2 regions of the Acidovorax sp. FG42 genome follow, and region 2 is predicted to be linked to the other one. Evidence: predicted binding sites of a transcription regulator. Region 2 holds the regulator's gene; the other holds the start of a gene.

Region 1 (3,364 bases), on a different contig from region 2:
CTTGTGGAAGCAGCACCCCGGCGCCGCCCACATCTGCTGGGCCCTGCTGGCGGGCGGCCAGTCTGCCGCGGTGGACGATGGAGAGCCCGGAGGCACCGCTGGCCGCCCCATGCTGGACGTGCTGCGCCACCAGGACCTGGAAGGCGTGCTGGCCACTGTGGTGCGCTATTTTGGCGGGGTCAAGCTGGGCGCGGGCGGCCTAGTGCGCGCCTACACCGACACCATTGCCCAGGCGCTGCTCACCGCCCCCAAGGTCACGCTGCAGCGCATGACCACCTTGCAATGCCAGGTGCCCTATGCCCTGGAGGGCTTGCTGCGCCGAGAAATCGAGGCGGCAGGTGCCGAACTGGTGGACGTTCAGCATGGCACCCTGGTCACCTTGCAACTGCGCCTGCCCCAAACGCAAGCGGCGCCCTTTGTGCAACGCATCAACGACCATGGGCAAGGCCGCGTGGGCTGGTCGGATGTCGAGGCCTGACCCCGGGCTACGCCTTCATACAAAGGGTTGGGAAGCGCCCCCCACAGCGCCCTCGTAAAACGGCGTGCATGCCTACAGCGGTGGGGCCGTTCACGCTACACACTCCGGCTTTTCCGACTCCGAAAGAGCCCCATGCCCCAACCGCTCGACACCATCATCATCGGCGCCGGCACGGCGGGCCTGGCCGCCTTGCGCGAAGTGCGCAAGCGCACCGACCGCTACCTCATCGTGAACGAAGGCCCCTGGGGCACCACCTGCGCGCGCGTGGGCTGCATGCCGTCCAAAGCGCTGATCGAGGCAGCCAACGCCTTCCACCGCCGCCACACCTTTGAAGAATTCGGTCTGCGCGGCGCGAGTGGTCTGACCGCCGACCTGCCTGCCGTGCTGCAGCGCGTGCGCGCACTGCGAGATGACTTCGTGGCAGGAGCCACCCAGGCCACCAACGGGCTGGGCAGCGCTCAGAGGTCAGGGCGTGCAACGCTGCTGGGGCCACGTGCGGTGGACATCGACGGCACGGCTTACGCCACACGCAGCATCATCATCGCCACGGGGTCACGCCCCCGCGTGCCCGATGAATGGCTGGCGTTTGGCGACCGCATGCTCACCACCGACACCTTGTTCGAGCAACCCAGTCTCGGCCCCCGCGTTGCAGTGATTGGCATGGGACCGATCGGGGTGGAGCTGTCGCAATCCCTTGCACGGCTGGGCTTGCAGGTGGCGGCGTTCACCACCGGTCACACGCTGGCCGGCCTGAGCGATCCCACGCTCAATGCCGAGCTGGCCGCTCTGCTGAAACAAGAAATGGTCCTGCACATGGGCGCCGAGGCGCAGTTGCGCGAGGTGCCCGGAGGCATCGAGGTGGCAAGTGGCGCCAACCGCGTGGTGGTGGACCAGGTCATCGCCGCGATGGGCCGGGTGCCCAACATCGAACACCTGGGCCTCGAGACGCTGGGCGTGCCGCTGGATGCGCGCGGCTTGCCCACCGTAGACCCGCAAACCCAACAGATTGGCGACCTGCCGGTGTTTTTGGCGGGCGACGCCAACACCCACACCCCGTTGCTGCACGAGTCGGCCGATGAAGGCCACATTGCAGGCCTGAACGCCCTGGCCCCAAGGCCCACGCGATTTCGGCGCCGCAGCTTGCTCTCCATCGTGTTCGCCGACCCCAACGTGGCGGTGGTGGGGCCGCGCGTGGCCGACATGAACCCGCACAGCACCATCACTGGCACCGCCAGCTACGCAAACCAGGGCCGCGCCCGCACCGCGCAGCGCAACCAGGGACGCCTGTGCGTTTATGCCGACCATACGAGTGGTCGCCTGCTGGGTGCCGAGTTGTGCGCCCCCGATGGCGAGCACCTCGCCCACCTGCTGGCCCTGGCCGTGCAGCAGCAGCTGACCGTGCATGATCTTTTGGGCATGCCGTTCTACCACCCCACGCTGGAAGAAGGCCTGCGCACCGCCTTGCGCGACGCAGCCCGACAGTTGCCGAACGCCCGCACTTCCGACTTGGCCGCCTGCCCGGCCCTGGGGGTGCCTGCGCTGGACTAAGGCAACGCAGAACAGCGCAGCTTCACCGCCCCCTGCACATGTAACAACCCTCAAGCTCGCTTTTGTAGTGCCGATAAACCACCATTGCCCCAAGGAGTCACCATGGACGTCGCCCTGACCAACAGCATCGTCAACACCGCTAACAGCCTGGCCAGCGCCAAGACGTCCGACGCCCTGAACATGGTGGTGCTGAAAAAGGCGCTGGACATGCAGGCCGTGTCGGCCGCCACCATGATCGACGCCATGCAGCAGTCCATGCCGCAGCCTCAGCTGGCCACCAGCGGTACGCTGGGGACCAACGTCAACACCTTCGCCTGAGGGGCTGAGCCCCCCCCTCTCTCTCGGCCCTGGCGGCTTAGCGCAAACGCGCGGGCGACAGCCCTTCCACCCCCACGCCCTCGCGCACCAGCTCGTCGGCCAGCGGCTCGCCCCGCAGCAGCTGCCGCGCCAGCAACGAGGCGCCCGCCGCGCTCTGAATCCCGTACCCGCCCTGCCCGGCCAGCCAGAAGAAGCCGGGCACATGGTTGTCCCAGCCAATCACCATGTCGCCATCCGGCACAAACGAGCGCAGCCCGGCCCAGGTGTGTGACGGGCGGCGGATCTGGAAGCGGGTCATTTCCTCGATGTGATAGATCCCGGTGGCCACGTCCAGCTCTTCGGGTACCACATCGTGCGGGTGCGTGGGGTCCGCATTGGCCGGTGAGCCCAGCAGTTGCCCCGCATCGGGCTTGAAGTAAAAGCTTTCGTCGATGCCGATCACGGCCGGCCAGTGGGTGGCGTCCATGCCCTCTGGCACGGGGAAGGTGAACGCCGTGCGGCGGCGTGGCTCCAGCCCGATCGGCGGCACGCCTGCCAGGCCCGCCACCACATCGGCCCAGGCGCCCGCAGCGTTGACGAGGGTGGGGGCGGCAAACACCCGCCCATCGGCCAGCGTCACCTGCCACACAGTGCCTTCGCGACGCACGGCCGTGACCTCGGCGTGGGTCAGCACCTGGCCGCCACGCTGGCGCAGGCCGCGCAGGTAGCCCTGGTGCAGGGCGTTCACGTCGATGTCCGCCGCCTCGGGCTCGCTCATGCCTGCGGCCACAGCCTCGGGCTTCATGCAAGGCAGCATCGCCAGCAGCTCGGCATGCCCCACCCACTGCACATTGGGCGAGGTGGCGTGCGCTTCCTCGTAGGTTTGTTTCAGCAAGTCCAGCTGGTCGGGCCCGGCCACATAGACCACGCCCCGGGGCGAGAGGATGGGGTCGGCGCCAAACTCAGGCGGCGGCGCATCGTAAAACGCGCGGCTGGCCCGGGTCAGCGCCTGGATGTTGGGCGTGCCATAGGTCGCCATGT
Region 2 (3,364 bases):
ACCCAGCGCTGGCTGGACGATGCTTTGGCTCGCAACCAGTCCTCCGCACTGCCGCTGCGCATGGAAGTGAGTGTTGGCTCACTGGATTCGCGCCTGCGGCTGGCGCCCTGCGCGCGCGTTGAACCTTATCTCCCTGTGGGTGCCCGCCTGTGGGGCCGTACACGCCTGGGGCTGCGCTGTGTGGAAGGCGCGACCGCATGGAATGTGTTTTTACCCGTCACCATCAAAGCGTTTGGGCCCGCCTGGGTGCTGACGAACAATGTGGCGCCGGGCGCAGTATTGACTGCCAACGACGCCACCGAGGCCGAGGTGGATTGGGCGGCCGATGCCTCCCCCGTTCTGGCCAACCCCGATCTCTGGGTGGGTCAGACCGCCGCTCGCCAGCTCGTGGCGGGTCAGGCGGTGCGCCAGGCCATGGTGCGGGCCCCGCTGCTGTTCAAGGCGGGTGCGCAGGTCAAGGTGGTGGCCCAGGGGCCCGGCTATGCAGTCAGCTCGGCGGGACAGGCGTTGACGGCGGGCTCGGCTGGACAGACTGTGCGCGTACGCATGGAGAATGGGCGTATCGTGAGCGGAACTGTGAACGATTCTGGGACGGTGGACGTCACTCTGTGATGACGCACCGGTAATAAATGGCTAAAGTCCGGGCCAAATGGGTCGAAAACATTGCTACTGATGCCCCACATCCAACGGGGTGGTGGAGAGAGCGATGAAGATAGGTCAAACACCGGAACTGCCGGGCGGGTTGCCGCCGACGGGGCTTGCCAAGCAAGCCAAGGCTCCCGCCAGCGCTGCGGAAGGAGCCACGAAAGACGCACTGGTTGCGTCATCCGCCGGTGTGCCCGTCACTGTGTCCACCGCAGCCCGTGCGCTCAGCCCTACCACCCGCAGCACGGCAGATTTTGACGCAGGGAAGGTCAAGGCTGTGCGCGCTGCCATCGAGAAGGGTGAATTTTCGGTCGACGCGGAAGCCATTGCCGACAAATTGTTGTCCAACGCCCAGGAGATCCTGTCCCGCTCGCGGGGCTGATCGGCGTTTTGTTAGAGGGCGCAATCCGTCGCACAATGCGCCATGACTCTGGAAGAATCTCTCTCAGCTGTTGAACAGCGGATCGAACAAGTCTCCGCCGCACTTCTCGCGGCAGATCCTACCTCCCTGGAAAAACACAGTACGGCCTTGCGCGATGCAGCGGCCGACTTTTCGCGTGCGCTCGAACAAGCCGCCGCGCGTGGCATGCCGCTACCGGCTTCGCTGCAGAAGCGTGCGGATGCCATCCGCACCATGCTGACTTTGCACCGTGACAGCCTGGCCCGGTTGGCCGCCGTCACCGACCGCCAGGCCGCGGGCTTGTTGCCTCCGTCCAATGCAGCTTCTACCTACGGGGATGGCCTGGGCGCGCGCGGAGCTGCGCCAGGCGTGGCGCGCATTTACCGCTCTGCGGGCTGAGCACCAAAGACTTTTCTGAGGGAGGGTCGGGCCGGGGTGCAAGAGGTGCCCGCCCGCGCAGCCATCCAAACTGTTGGCCCCGCAATGCCTTGTGTTGCCCGGCTCGTGGCCTGACGCGCGGGCTCAGTGTGCGCGCATCTTGGCACGCAGGCGGGCAATCGACTGGCTGTGCAACTGGCACACCCGAGACTCGGTCACACCCAGCACGGCTGCAATTTCCTTGAGGTTCATGTCATGTTCGTAGTACATGCCCATGATGTGCTGCTCGCGCTCCGGCAGGGTCTTGATGGCGTTGACCAGTGATGTCTTGAGCCGCTGATCGCGCAGCAATTCCACCGGGTCGGCCGCGCTGTCGGCGACGTGGCGGTCCAGAAACCCGTCCTCGTCGTCGTTGCCATGCGTCATGTCTTCCAGGTACACCAGCTGGGTACCGCGCACCTTGCCCAGCAGGTTCTGGTAGTCCGCCAGGCTCATGCCCATTTCGCCGGCTATTTCAGACTCCAGCGGGCTGCGGCCCAGCTTTTGTTCCAGCCGGTGCACGGCGTGCTCGATGTCTTTCTGGCTCTTGCGCGAGCTGCGGCTCATCCAGTCACCCTCACGCAGCTCGTCGAGCATGGCGCCCCGGATGCGCTGGGTGGCAAAGGTTTCAAACTGCACGCCCTGTGCCACTTCGTAGCGCGACAGGGCTTCGGCCAGCCCCATCATGCCGACCTGGATCAAGTCATCCAGTTCGACATTGGGAGGCAGCTTGGCGATCATGTGGTGCGCAATCCTCCGCACCAGCGGTACATGCTGGCGGATCATGGCATCGCGATCAAGCTGGCCTTTGGCGGTGTACATAGAGAGGGTGTTATGCACTGGTAGGGCGGGTATGCGATCTTGTTCTGGAGCCGCTTGGGGGTGCCATCGCCCGAACTTCATCCGCCTCGCGGGGCTGGCGACTGGCCAGACCGTTGGGGGCAGTGCGGGTCAACGTGGGTACGTAGAGATGCATCACAGGCTCTGGTCAGTGGCTCCGGACAAAATGCGCAGGCATGCCTGTCAAGTTGCTGGGTGTCAGCGCAGCCAGCGCTCCGTTCATGGTGCCCGCATTTTCCAGCAGTTGCAAGGCCAGACGCTGAAGATCCTGGGGGTTCTGCGTGGCAATGGTGGTGGTGCGAATGGGGCCGCCCAGATGGCGTTCGGCGCAGGCCTGCAGGGTCATCAACTGGGACTGGGCCTTGCGGCGTTCGGAGGCCGTGTTGCTGTGCAGCAAGGCAGCCACCATACAGGGCAAGCCCGTGTGCAGCGCGATCTGCTTGAGGCTTTTGTAGCTCGTCATCACCCCCGCTGCGCCGCTGCCCATGACCACCAGCGGCACCGTGGCCGTGTGGGTGAGCAGGGGCCCCAGTGTGGACGCCGGTGCGTGAATCACCATCAGGCCGTAGGTCCTGAAGTAGGGCAACAGGCTTTCCATGGGTGATCGGGCGGTGTCACCGGCCTTGCGGCTCAGGTGCTGCAGCCCCTTGGCCGCCGGAATCACGGCGAGCGAAGACGCCGTGGCGCCCAGGTTCAGGCTGGCACCGTCATTCCATGTCGCGTGTTGCAGCAGGTGCAGCAGCCCGGGGCTGTCGTCGGACTCCTGCGCTGTACCGTCGAGCACCACCACCGGGTAGCCCAGCCGCTGCAGGCTGGCGCAGATTTGCCACAGCGTTTCGAGGCCATTCGCCGTGTTGCCCTGGCTGGCGACGGCCAGCAGCCGCAGCTCGGCCTGCGGGGTGAGGCTGTGCAGGCTGGCCGCCTGATGAAAACCCAGATCAAGCATCGACCAGCCCCCCCTCCGTCACGGTGTCGGGAGAGTGCGAGAAAAAGAAGTTCAGGTCCGTCGCCTTGGGGTCGAAGGCCGACTTGGCGGGCGACCGCATGGATGCGCTGATGAGC

Evidence for each region. Region 2 encodes FliA, which starts transcription of late flagellar genes. Its sites were predicted from a motif close to CTAAAGTTTNNNNNNNNNNNGCCGNTA; they were not measured.
Region 1: the regulator FliA is predicted to act here: its motif matches at 2,076-2,102, upstream of ACODSM_RS08070 (putative motility protein).

The regions. Positions count from the first base shown of each region.
Region 1 is NZ_JBMDJM010000005.1:215,314-218,677, reverse strand. Features, by position in the region: gene ACODSM_RS08080 (IMPACT family protein) at 1-478, shown strand, start outside; gene ACODSM_RS08075 (dihydrolipoyl dehydrogenase) at 611-2,026, shown strand; gene ACODSM_RS08070 (putative motility protein) at 2,129-2,344, shown strand; gene ACODSM_RS08065 (NAD(P)/FAD-dependent oxidoreductase) at 2,382-3,364, opposite strand, start outside.
Region 2 is NZ_JBMDJM010000004.1:212,840-216,203, forward strand. Features, by position in the region: gene flgA (flagellar basal body P-ring formation chaperone FlgA) at 1-612, shown strand, start outside; gene flgM (flagellar biosynthesis anti-sigma factor FlgM) at 707-1,027, shown strand; gene ACODSM_RS06885 (hypothetical protein) at 1,070-1,444, shown strand; gene ACODSM_RS06890 (RNA polymerase sigma factor FliA) at 1,568-2,284, opposite strand; gene ACODSM_RS06895 (hypothetical protein) at 2,451-3,248, opposite strand; gene flhF (flagellar biosynthesis GTPase FlhF) at 3,241-3,364, opposite strand, start outside.